2 regions of the Roseateles sp. genome follow, and region 2 is predicted to be linked to the other one. Evidence: predicted binding sites of a transcription regulator. Region 2 holds the regulator's gene; the other holds the start of a gene.
What was found. The regulator FNR, encoded in region 2, switches genes on or off when oxygen is low (the NO sensors DNR and NnrR bind a similar motif). The targets are predictions, from matches to a motif close to TTGATNNNNATCAA.
Positions count from the first base shown of each region.

Region 1 (5,951 bases), 850 kb from region 2:
TATCCAGGAGAGATCGTTTCAGTGGCGAGGCAAGCGTCGCGTTGAGTCGACTCCGGTCGTATTCCAGACTCTGCATGTCCTTGATGTCAAAGGGAAGATGGCCCAAGTCTTGGGTGATTATTAGGGTTGGCTTGGAGAGTGCCATGGCGAACCCAATCTCCCACATCACATTTGGCTTTTGATTGGTAATGTCAGCGATACACACGGTAGCAGACTTGAGTTCCGCCAGTAGACGATCAGTAATTCGGCCTGCCGGCCTCGAATCGTCTAAGCGAAAGCAGCGACCGCCCTCAACGGGCGCGACAGACTCCACCGTGCTCTTGATGGTCGCGTAGACGTCATCAAATTCGGGGGCAAAAGGCATGATTACAAAACAGTTCATCGGTGCCTCGGAGGATAGAAGGGTGCGATTGTGACGCCTAACGAGGCTGTCCAACAACCCGAAATCTACGACCACCTTCAACGCTCAGTGCGCGTGAATGTCGGCGAAAGTGTGTTTCGGGGTTCATCGGTAAATTGGGGTCTGTGAACCACTCGGGCGGCCTCGAATTGTGATTGTGCCGCCTGTGGATTGCGTTGTTGAACCCCGATTTGCCCGAGTCCCGCTCTCGACAGCTTCGCGATGTTGTCCACCATGCAGTACGGGCTCCACCGCGTGCGGACCTTGGCCTGCCCGCGGTAATTGAAGCGGCTCAAGCGCTTGTTGTGCCGCAGGTTCGCAAACACTGGCCCTACAGTGCCGATGCGCTGGTTGTAGAGCTGCAGGCCGAGGATGGCGTGCAGTATGTGCTCCTACGGGAGGCCGAGGGCAATTGGCCCTGAGCGAGACTTCAGTCTCAAAGATTGCTCGCAAACAGCCTCCGCAAAAACAGCTGCTTGAAGCTGTGCGCCTCATTGAGGCCCAGGCGCTCCAGCCAGGCCTCGGGCACCGGGGTTTGCGGCCCCAGGCTCTTGACGATGAGCTTGACCAGCTCGACCGGGTGGTGGCTGGCGTGCTTGAGCTTTTTGAGCGCGCGCACGATCTGCATTTCCTCGTCGCTGAGGTCGGTGCCGAAGGGAAAATCGGGCAGCACACCACTGTTGCGCCAGGGGCGCAGCTGCTCGCGCAAGGCCTCGGGCAGATTGCGCCGGGCCGAGGCCGGCAGCTGGTAGTCGGCCGGCAGCTTGCCATGGGCCTTGGCCTCGTCCATCAAGCCCTGCTGGAAGCGCGAGTCGCAGACTTGCAGCAGGCGGGCAATCACCTCGGCATCGCTGCAGCCGCGCAAGTCGGCCACGCCGTACTCGGTGACGACGATGTCGCGCAGATGGCGCGGGATGGTGCAGTTGGCGTAGTGCCAGACGATGGAGCTGCTCAGGCCCTGGGCGTTGTCATGCGTGGCACGCAGCAGCAGGATGGAGCGTGCCCCCTGCAGCGCATGGGCCATGGCGACGAAGTTGTACTGACCGCCCACGCCCGAAACCATCTGGCCCGAGTCATAGCCATCGGACGAGGCGGCGCCCAGCAGCGTCATCTTCATCGTCGTGTTGATGAAGCGGGCATCGCGGCGCTGCGCGCGCTTGAGCGCTTCCGAGCCCAGGGTGTCGCCGTAGAGCTCGTTGATGAAGTGGATGCGCGTCATGGCGATGCGCTGGCGCAGGGCTTCGGGCAACTCGCGCAAGCGCTGGTAGAAGTCGCGCGGGCCGAGGAAGAAGCCGCCGTGCATCAGCGTGGCCCGTCGCCAGGCCGGGCCGATCAATTCGGGCGCCATGGCCTCGCTGCAGTTGGGCCAATGCTGGCCTGCATAGGCCAGCCGTCCATCGGCCTGCAGCTCGACCTCGGGCTTCAGCAGACCCTGGGCCTGAAGAAACTCCAGGTCGCAAGGGCGAAGCGGCGAAGCGATGCGGCCGCGCTCCTGCAGTGCACGGATCACGCTCGCTTCGGGCTGCGGGCCCAGCTGGCCCGCCAGGGCCAGCGCTTGCAAATCCAGATCGTCGAACACCAGGCGGCGGATCAGCCCGGCATCGATCAAGCGCATGAAGCCGTTGACGAACATCTCCGAGCAGCCGTACAGGCCCTGCTCGAAGCGGCCCAGCTCGCGCCCAGCCTGCGGGTCGGACGGACTGCAGCCGCTCAGTCCTGCCAAGATGGCCCGGTAGTCGGCATTGCGGGTCTCGCGCACGATCAGAGCCTGGGCGATGGCGTCACCGAGCGAGCCAATGCCGATCTGCAGCGTGCCGCCGTCCTTGACCAGGCTGGAGGCATGCAGGCCGATGGCGTAGTCGGCCCAGGAAATGGCGGCATTGGGCGGCGCGAACACGCTGTGGCTGCAGCCCGGCCCGCTCAGCAGCAGGCTGAACAGCCCGGCGTCGGCCACCGCCGGCCCGGGCATGAAGGGCAGGGCCTCGTTGACCATGGCCACGCTGAGCACTGGTTGCCCGGCGGCTGCCTGGTGCTCGAGCAGATCAAAGCTGAGGTCGGGGTTGCAGGACAGGGAATACTCGCGCTCACCGGTCTCCGGGTTCAGGCGCGTGGCCACCGCCTGCATCAGCAGATTGATGCCCTGGCTGCACATGTCCCGCACGGCAAAGCTGTAGTTGGTGCAGATGAAGCCTTGCTGTGCCGCCTCGTTGCCGAGGTAGTCGGCGGTCTTGAAGAAGAACTCCTGCACCGAGATATTGGGCGGCAACTGGCCGGCGCGCAGTGGCGCCACATAGGCCAGGTCAGGGTAGTCGGCGAACACGCGCTCGACCAGGGGCGCCAGGAAATGCTGCTCCAGCTCCGTGCGACCCAGGGGTCGCTCCAGGGACAGCGCGGTGTAAATGTGCAAGCGGCGCTCGGGCTGCGCCGCCACACGCCGGTAGAGCGCGTTCACCAGCGGGTTGGGCTTGCCCACGCCCAGGGGCAGGGCCAGCCGGATCTCACCGGGCAGGCGGCGCAGGATCTCGTCCACGGTCGCTTCCACATCCGTCAGCAGCACAGGCTGCGCCACTGCAATTGCCGCCGCTGCGGCCTCGTCCGTTCCCGGACCTTGGCTCTTCTTGTTCAATCGTGTCTCCTGTCCGGCCTCTTGATGGCTCGTCTTTTGGGGCAGGTCTTGGGTGGCCGTGAAAGCACACCGTCGCCCGTGCCACAGTTTCGCCCCCGCTGCCAAGGGTGATCTTGACATTCAGCAAGCCCGCCACAAAAGCGTCGTTTGCCCCTCAAAAAGCGGGATAGTCCTCCCCCGAGCCTGCGGGGGGCGCTGTGCGCCCACACCTTGGCCTGTGCTGAAATGCCCGGCTGCACCGAGACCTGCTGTCGACGTACCCGTTCCTCATTCGCCTTTTATGCACGAGCCCCTGGACTTGCCGGCCTGGTTGCCGCCCCTGCGCAGCGCCCTGCGGCGCCTCGGACCGCGCCCGGCGCACTGGCTTTTCTGCGCCTTCATCACCCTGGTCTGCGTGGCGCTGTCGCAATTGGTCGTGTCCCTGCTGGGGCGCGGTGACCGGCCCACGGCGGCCCTGATCGCGGCGCTCTGCGGCCTGTCCCTGGCGGCCGTGCTCAGTACCTGCGTGCTGGCTCTGCTGGCCCATCTCGACCGGGCCCTGCGCTTCACCGCCCGCTATGCCACCCGGGACAGCCTGACCGGCTTGTGCAACCGCCGCCAATTCCTCAGCCTGGTCGAGCGGGAATGGTCGCTGGCCCGGCGCTACCAGACGCCCTGCGCACTGGTGCTGATCGACATCGACCATTTCAAGCGCATCAACGAAGCCTTTGGCCACGCCTGTGGTGACATGCTGCTGCGCCAGGTGGCCGAAGTCAGCGGCGAAACCCTGCGCCAGGCCGATGTTTTGTGCCGTTACGGCGGCGAGGAGTTCATGCTCTTCCTGCCGCACACCGACCCACTCGGCGCGCTCGATGTCGCGGAACGCATTCGCGAGCGCGTGCTGGCCATGGATTTCGCATGGAATGGCCACCCTGTGCCCGTCAGCGTCAGCATCGGCGTGGCCGTGCTCAAGAGTGGCCACGTCGGCCTCGACGACTTGCTCAATGAGGCCGATGAGGCCTTGCACCTGGCCAAGGCCGAGGGACGCAACTGCGTGCGCGCCGGCCCGGGCCTGCTGCCGGGAACGTTCAGTGCCTTGCAGGCCTGAAGCGCCGAGTACCGGCCGTACCGGCCGTACCGGCCGAGCTCAAATCCGCAGCGCCCCCGCATAGCCGGTCAATTCCAGATAGCCGAGGCCGCTGCGCCGACCTTGGGCGTCGATCAGCTCGGCCGCGCCTTCCCAGTAGCGCAGGCCACCGGTGATCTCCTGGTCATCCAGCAGGGCGCGCAGGCGCTGCTCGCCCTGCGGTGTGCGCAGCCGCCATTCCAGCGGGTAACGAGCGCCACCACGCGGGCTGTCCCAGTGGCGCAGCGCCTGCATCTGAACATCCTCAGGCGCGAAGATCAGCGTGCTGCCATCGGCCCGGCGCCAGCTGCCGCCACTCCAGAGCGTGCTGCCGTCGGCGCGGCGCAGGCGGAACACGGTCAGCGCGCCGCCGTCGCCGAGGTTGATGCCGGCCCAGTCCCAGCCGATGGCACTCTCAGTCGCTGCCGCGCCAGCTGACCCTGCGTCGGAAGGCTTGCCCAGCAGATGCTCGCTCCACTCATGGTCCAGCCAGGATCGCCCCTGCAGGCTCAAGACCTGCCCGTCCAGCTGCAGCTGCGCCTGGCTGAGCAGCTGCACCTGGCTGTAGTAATGGCTGAATTGCTCGGGCTGCGGCCCTTTGCGCGAAAAGCCACCGTCGCCTTGCAAAAGCAGGGCTTGGCTGGCCTGCAGCTCCAGCTGCAGCGCGAAACCGCTGCTGCGGCTGCTCAGGGCGGCGCGGTAGCGGTCCGGGCCGGAGCCCGGCACACGGTCCAGGCGCCAGTCGGCCATGCGGACAGCACAGTCCAGTTCGCTGGCCTCATTCAGGCCGGCCACAGAACGGCCCAGGCGCTGATCGTGACGCAGGTGTCCGCCCGGGCGCAGATCGCTGAGCGCCCCATGGGCCAGCAAGAGTTGGCGCGCGGCCAGCCGGCTCGGGTGCTCAGGCGCCGCCGGGCCGCGCCGGCGAAAGAAGGTCAGCTGGTAGCCAAACTCCGGCTCCGAGCGGCCCGGCCGCGACAGGATGCCGGTCAGGTACCACCATTCGATGGCTTGTTCGGGGTGAGCGCCAAAGTCACGCGGAAAGCTCAGCCGGGCAGGGCGCGCGGCGCCGGTCGAATCGAGCGCCAGGCTCGCCCCCGGCAGCAGGCCCAAAGCTGCCGCTTGCATCAACCAGGCGCGCCGGCCCGGCACCCAGTCGCCTGGCTCGCCCTGCATCACCAATCCTCCTTGACCGCTTGCACCGCCTGCTGGGCCACGGCCCGGTAACCCGCCAAGAGCGAGGCCAGCACGCCGGCCACGAACACGGCGGCCAGCAGGGCAGCGAGGCGCCAGCCGGGCAGGCTCATGTCCATGCTCCAGTGAAAACTCTGCGGGTTGACCACCCAGATCAGCACCGCACTCAGGCCCAGGCCCAAGGCCAGGCCGGCAATGGCGCCGACGCCGCACAGCAGCACGGCTTCCAAGCCCAGCAGGCGCAGCACATCGGCGCGTGTGAAGCCCAGATGCAGCAACAGGCCGAACTCGCGCCGCCGCGCCAGAGCCTGGGCCGAGGCGGCCGCGGCGATGCCGAACAGACCGATCGCCAAGGCCACAGCCTGCAGCCAGACGGTGACGGCAAAGCTGCGGTCGAAGATCTGCAGGGAGAGCTTGCGCAGCTCCGCGACGGCTGCAACCTCCAGGTCCTGAGGCTCGGCGGCCAAGGCACGCAAGGCCTCGCCCGTGGCTTTGGGATCGGCACCGGGGGGCAGCCAGAGGTAAAGCTCGGTGACGCGCAGGTCGCCACTCCAGGCCCGGTAGGCGGCCAGCGGCATCAGCACCGCGCCGCTCTGGCGCGCATAGTCACGCCAGACGCCGCGCAC
Region 1 covers NZ_OZ253537.1:3,681,176-3,687,126, reverse strand. The annotation lists gene ACQY39_RS15855 (hypothetical protein) at 1-364, opposite strand, end outside; gene ACQY39_RS15850 (transposase) at 460-765, opposite strand; gene ACQY39_RS15845 (acetyl-CoA hydrolase/transferase C-terminal domain-containing protein) at 837-3,026, opposite strand; gene ACQY39_RS15840 (GGDEF domain-containing protein) at 3,307-4,113, shown strand; gene ACQY39_RS15835 (lipocalin-like domain-containing protein) at 4,153-5,307, opposite strand; gene ACQY39_RS15830 (FtsX-like permease family protein) at 5,307-5,951, opposite strand, start outside.
Region 1: a site for FNR is predicted at 3,140-3,153, ahead of ACQY39_RS15845 (acetyl-CoA hydrolase/transferase C-terminal domain-containing protein). Genes of this name have one in related genera too.

Region 2 (5,951 bases):
GACGCGGTCGCCAACAGCGGCGCCTCGTCGGTCAAGGTGTAGATGATGGTGGGGTGCGAAGCGGTCATATGCTATCCAGATCGGCCCAGCAATCAGGCCCAAGGGTTGGAACGATTAGGGCGCCGATTCTAAGTCAGCGGCGCCCGCTGCGGACTCAAGTCTTATATAAGTCTTGGCATTTCGGCGCTTGCTTCAGGCCAGCCGGTTCAGACCGGCACACTGCATGCCGCAGCAATCTGCGCCCAGAGCCCATGGCCCAGGGCCCAGCCCGACGCGGCCGCCAGACCGAAGCCGCCCAGACGCACCGAAAGCCGCAAGCCGTCCACACCGAATGGCGTGCGGCCCATCCGGCTCAACAGCCACGGCCCCACGGCCAGGCCCGCACCCGAGGTCAGCGCGAAACTGGCCATGACCGCCCCGCCCTGTGCCGGCCCAGAGGCCAGCGCCGCCAACAAGAGCGCCGATTGCAGCAGACCACATGGCCAGGCCACCCAGGCCAGGCCGGCCAAGCCTGCCCGCGCCGGCGCCGCCAAAGCCTGGCCACCGCGACGCAGGCCGGCGACAGGGATTTCGACCTGGCGCCCCACATCCTGCCCCACCCGCTCCAACCAGGCCGGCTGGCGGCCACGCCACAGCAGGGACAGGCCCAAGAGAAGAGCCGCCACATGGACCAGCACCCAGAGCGGCCGCAACAAGGCCGTGGCTTGCCCCATCTGGTCCAGCAACTGCATGCTGGCCGCGGCCACGGCACCCGCGATCACATAGCCCAGCAAACGGCCGAGTTGAAACGACAAGGGCGAACGGCCGCCGGCCGCAGCGCAGGTCGCGCCACACATGGCCAAGCAATGCGGCGTGCCCGCCAGGCCCATCAAAGCGGCAGATGCGGCCAGGCTGGCGTCAAGCATGGGGGTCAGATGATGCGGGAGAAGCGCTCACGGCTGCGGTCGGCTTGCAGGTATCGGTCAAACACCATAGCAACAGCGCGCACGAAATACCAGCCCATGGCGGTCACTTGAATGGCCCCGGGCTCCAGCGTCACCAGACCCTGCTCGGCCAGGCCGCGCATGCGTTCCAGCTCAGGCCGGAAGTAGCTCTCGAAATCGACGAGATGCGCCAGCTCGATCGACTCAAACTCCAGCCGCCCTTGGCACATCAGCGCCATGATCACCGCCCGGCGAACGATGTCGTCGCGCGTCAATGCCAGGCCGCGTTGAATCGGCAACTGCCCTTGGCGCAGTGAGTCGTAGTACTCGTCCAGGGTCTTGGCGTTTTGGCTGTAGCTGGCGCCGACCCGGCCGATGGCAGACACGCCGAGGGCAATCAAATCGCAATCAGGCTGGGTGCTGTAGCCCTGGAAATTGCGATGCAGCCGCCCCTGGCGCTTGGCCACAGCCAAGGAATCTGTGGCCAGTGCAAAGTGGTCCATGCCGATATAGCTGTAGCCATGCTGCTCGAAGCCGCTGATGGCCGCGGCCAGCATGGTCACCTTGTCGCCCGCCACCGGCAGCTCGGCCTCGTTGATGCGCCGCTGCGGCTTGAAACGCTGCGGCAGGTGGGCGTAGCCGTACAGGGCAATGCGGTCCGGCTTGAGCGCACCGACTTGGGCGATGGTGCGCGCAAAGGACTCGGGCGTCTGCAGCGGCAGGCCGTAGATCAGATCCACATTGGTGGATTCGAAACCCAGCGTGCGCGCAGCCGTCATCAGCGCCTCCACACTTTCGTAGCTCTGCTGACGATGCACCGCCTTCTGAACCTCGGGGTCAAAATCCTGCACACCAAAGCTCAGGCGGTTGAAGCCGAGCTGACGCAAATGAGCCAGACGCTCGTTCGTCACGGTGCGCGGATCGACCTCGATGGACACCTCGGCACCGGGCGCCAAACGGAATCGCTCCAACAAGTCCGCCATCAGCTGGCTCAGCTCGGCATCGCTGAGAAAGGTTGGTGAACCGCCGCCCAGGTGCAGCTGCGAGACCGCGGCGCCGCGACCGAGATGCTCCAGGGTCAGGTCCATTTCCGTGACCAGAGCCTGCAGATATTCGGTGGCACGGTCATGGTGCTTGGTGATCACCTTGTTGCAAGCGCAGTAATAACAGACCGATTCGCAGAACGGAATGTGGATGTACAGCGACAGCGGCGTGTTGCCTCCAATTTGGGAGCCGCCCGATCGCTGCGCCAGGGCCTGCTGGTATTGCTCCAGCGTGAAAGCCTCAACAAAGCGGTCGGCCGTCGGATACGAGGTGTAGCGCGGGCCGGAAACATCGAAGCGGCGCAGCAACTCCTCACTGATGCAGGCAGCGGCGGGGAGGCTTGTCTCGGGGGCCGGGCGCGCGCGGCCTTGAATGTTCTGTACCATGTCCAGCACTTTGCCAAGGCTTTGGCCGCGCGACTTGACAAGGATCAAGCTCCGCGCGCTTTGACGGAACAACAATGCCTCAAGTTTTGAGGTGCATCATGCTCATGTCCGTCAAGAATCTGGAAGTCCCACAAGCGCAAGCCGGCTCAAGCGAGCGGGCTGAACCCCTGAAGAAGCACACGATGAACGTCACCGTCCCGATCAAGATCGAGCCCCTGAAAGTCGCCTGCTCCAGCTGCAATTTGCGCGAGCTGTGCCTGCCGGTCGGCTTGTCCTCCGGTGACCTGGACCAGCTCGACCAATTGGTCGCGACTCGCCGCACCGTGGCGCGCGGCGACACCTTGTTCCGCAGCGGCGACGAGTTCCAGTCGCTTTACGCCGTGCGCACCGGTTTCTTCAAAACCTGCGTGTCCTCAGAAGACGGGCGCGACCAGGTCACCGGCTTCCAGATGGCCGGTGAGTTGTTGGGCCTGGACGGCATCAGCACCGACCGCCACAGCTGCGACGCCGTCGCGCTGGAAGACTCGCAAGTCTGCGTGATCCCCTTCGAACAGCTTGAAGAGCTGTCCCGTGAGTTCACCGACCTGCAGCGCCAGTTCCACAAGATCATGAGCCGCGAGATCGTGCGCGACCACGGCGTGATGCTGCTGTTGGGCAGCATGCGTGCGGAAGAGCGCCTGGCTGCCTTCCTGCTCAACCTGACCCAACGCCTGCAGGCGCGCGGATTCTCCGCCGCCGCCCTGGTGCTGCGCATGACGCGCGAGGAAATTGGCAGCTATCTCGGCCTGAAGCTGGAAACCGTCAGCCGCACTTTCTCCAAATTCCAGGAAGAAGGCCTGCTCGAAGTGAAGCAGCGCCATCTGCGCATCCTCGACCAAGCAGGCCTACAAAAGCTGGTCAACAACAGCACCTGCTGAGACGAACTACCTCCAAGAAAAAGGCCTTCGGAATTCCGAAGGCCTTTTTTCATGCGCGCCATGGCGACTGGGTCTGGCGCGGCGCTCAGCGCGGCCAACCGCGTGGATGGGCGTCTTCGGGCAGATCCGGCAAGGTCGCCAACATCACACTGACGCTGGCCGATAGGCTGATCACCAGCCAGAAGATCATGAAGCTGACGGTGTAGACCGCCTGGCGCGACCAGTCCAGCCGCTCAGCGCCGAACCAAGTCAGATCACTGGGATCGATGACGGCAAACACCAGCACCTCCATCACCCCGGCCATGAAAAACGATGGCCAGGCCACGGCCATGGCCCAGCGGCTGCTGAGCTTGGGGACGGCCGACGCGGAGCGATCAGCGCTGTCCATTTCACTGCCCGCCGGTGGCAGCGTGGTTGCGTGCTTCACGGGCCGGCAGCAAGGCCTTGGCGCCGCTGGCTTTGTTGGCCACCACCTTCTCTTCCAGCACCGGGTCGGGATGGCTGATGGCCAGGCTCAGGGTCACAAAGCTGGCGACGATCACCAGCGCGGGCCCGCCAACGACCAGCCACATCATGGGGGTACGCCACCAGCCGGCCGGCTTGTCCAGCGGGGCTTGGGCATCGAGATTCAGGTTCTGGCTCATGGGTATGTCTCCTGACTGTGCGTGTGCGAGCCGGCGCTCAGCGCGGCACGATAAAGGTTGATTTCTCGTGCACCACGGTGGCGCCGGATTGGCCGCCATCCTGGCTGCGCAACTGGAACTCGATGCCATGCGAGCCCTTGTGGTCTTGGGCCGCACGTGCCGCCGTCTCGGGCGGCACGCGCACCGACAGGGTCAGCCAGCGCGCCTCGGCCGGTGCGACGCTCAACTCGACCGCCTTCTCGAGCTGGATACCCTCCAGGCCGCTGACGGTGACACGGTAGCGATGGGTCTGCTCGGTCGCGTTCATGACCTGCAGACGGTAGAGGTTCTCGACATAACCGTCTTCCACCACGCGTGCTAGCACACCGCGGTCACGCACCACATCGAGCTTGACGGGGCTGCGCAAGAACAGCAGGCTGGCCAGCAAGGCCGTGCACAGCACGAACAAGACCACGGTGTAGATGATCACGCGCGGGCGGAACATGCGGCGCAGCTTTTGCGCCGGGCTCAGGTGCTGCTGGAGACCGTTTTGCGTGTCGTAACGGATCAGGCCACGCGGGTAGTTCATCTTGTCCATGACGCCGTCGCAAACGTCGATGCAGGCGGCACAGCCGATGCACTCGTACTGCAAGCCCTGGCGGATGTCGATGCCCGTCGGACAGACCTGCACGCACAGGGTGCAATCGATGCAGGAACCCAAGCCGGCAGCCTTGACCTCATCCACGCTGGCTTTCTTGCTGCGCGAACCGCGCGGCTCGCCGCGCTCGGCGTCGTAGCTGATGATCAGCGTGTCCTTGTCGAACATGGCGCTCTGGAAGCGCGCATAGGGACACATGTACTTGCAGACCTGCTCGCGCATGAAGCCGGCGAAGCCGTAGGTGGCAAATGCGTAGAACAGCACCCAGAACCACTCCCAGGGACCGAAGCTGAGCGTGAAAGCCTCGGCCCAGAGCGATTTGATGGGCGTGAAATAGCCGACGAAAGTGAAGCCGGTCCACAAAGCGACGGTGATCCACACCGCCTGCTTGCCGCCCTTGCGCCAGAGCTTGTTCAAGCCCCAGGGCGAAGCGTCGAGCTTCATGCGCGCCTGACGGTCACCCTCGAACTGGCGTTCGATCCAGAGAAAGATCTCGGTGTAGACCGTCTGCGGGCAGGCATAGCCGCACCACAAGCGCCCAGCCACGGCCGTGAACAGGAACAAGGCATAGGCCGAGATCAAGAGCAGGCCGGTCAAGTAGATGAAATCCTGCGGGTACAGGACCAAGCCAAAAATGTAAAAGCGCCGGCTGGCGAGCTCGAAGAGCACGGCCTGCCGGTCGTTCCAGAGCAGCCAGGGCAGACCATAGAACAAGATCTGCGTGAACCAGACCAAGCCCCAACGCCAGCTGGCGAAGAGGCCGGACACGGCGCGTGGGTAGATCTTCTTCTGCGCTGCGTAGAGCGAGATGATTTCAACCACCGCATCCTCGCCCGCCGCCTGGGCGGCCGACGCGGAGGGAGAAATGGCCGGTCCGACACGCGGCGCCGGCGGGACTGCCCGGGCTTCAGTCATGGTCAGGGGGCGGCGACTGCCGTCTTGCTGGACAGGCTCCAGACATAGGCGCCCAGAACCTGGATCTGCTCAGGGCTCAGACGTGTGGATTGGGCCGGCATCATATTGTTCTTGCCATTGTTGATCATGGCCATCACCGCATCCTCACCCCAGCCGTGCAACCAGATCTTGTCGGTCAGATTGGGCGCGCCCAGAGCCTGGTTGCCCTTGCCGTCGGCACCGTGACAGGCGGCACAGGCCATGAACTTCTCCTTGCCCTTCTGCGCGGCGATCGAGTTATGGGCGCTGCCCGACAGGCTCAGCACATAGTTGGCCAGATTGCGCACATCTTCGGCAGTACCGACGGCGGCAGCCATGGGCGGCATGACGCCGTTGCGGCCATTGGTGATGGTCTGCACGATGACTTCATGTGAACCGCCGTAGAGCCAGTCGCTGTCGGTCAGGTTGGGGAAGCCCTTGCTGCCCTTGGCGTCCGAGCCGTGGCA
Region 2 covers NZ_OZ253537.1:2,835,272-2,841,222, reverse strand. The annotation lists gene ACQY39_RS12185 (NADP-dependent isocitrate dehydrogenase) at 1-68, opposite strand, end outside; gene ACQY39_RS12180 (sulfite exporter TauE/SafE family protein) at 207-905, opposite strand; gene hemN (oxygen-independent coproporphyrinogen III oxidase) at 911-2,353, opposite strand; gene fnr (fumarate/nitrate reduction transcriptional regulator Fnr) at 2,536-3,270, shown strand; gene ACQY39_RS12165 (hypothetical protein) at 3,356-3,658, opposite strand; gene ACQY39_RS12160 (hypothetical protein) at 3,660-3,914, opposite strand; gene ccoG (cytochrome c oxidase accessory protein CcoG) at 3,952-5,466, opposite strand; gene ccoP (cytochrome-c oxidase, cbb3-type subunit III) at 5,469-5,951, opposite strand, start outside.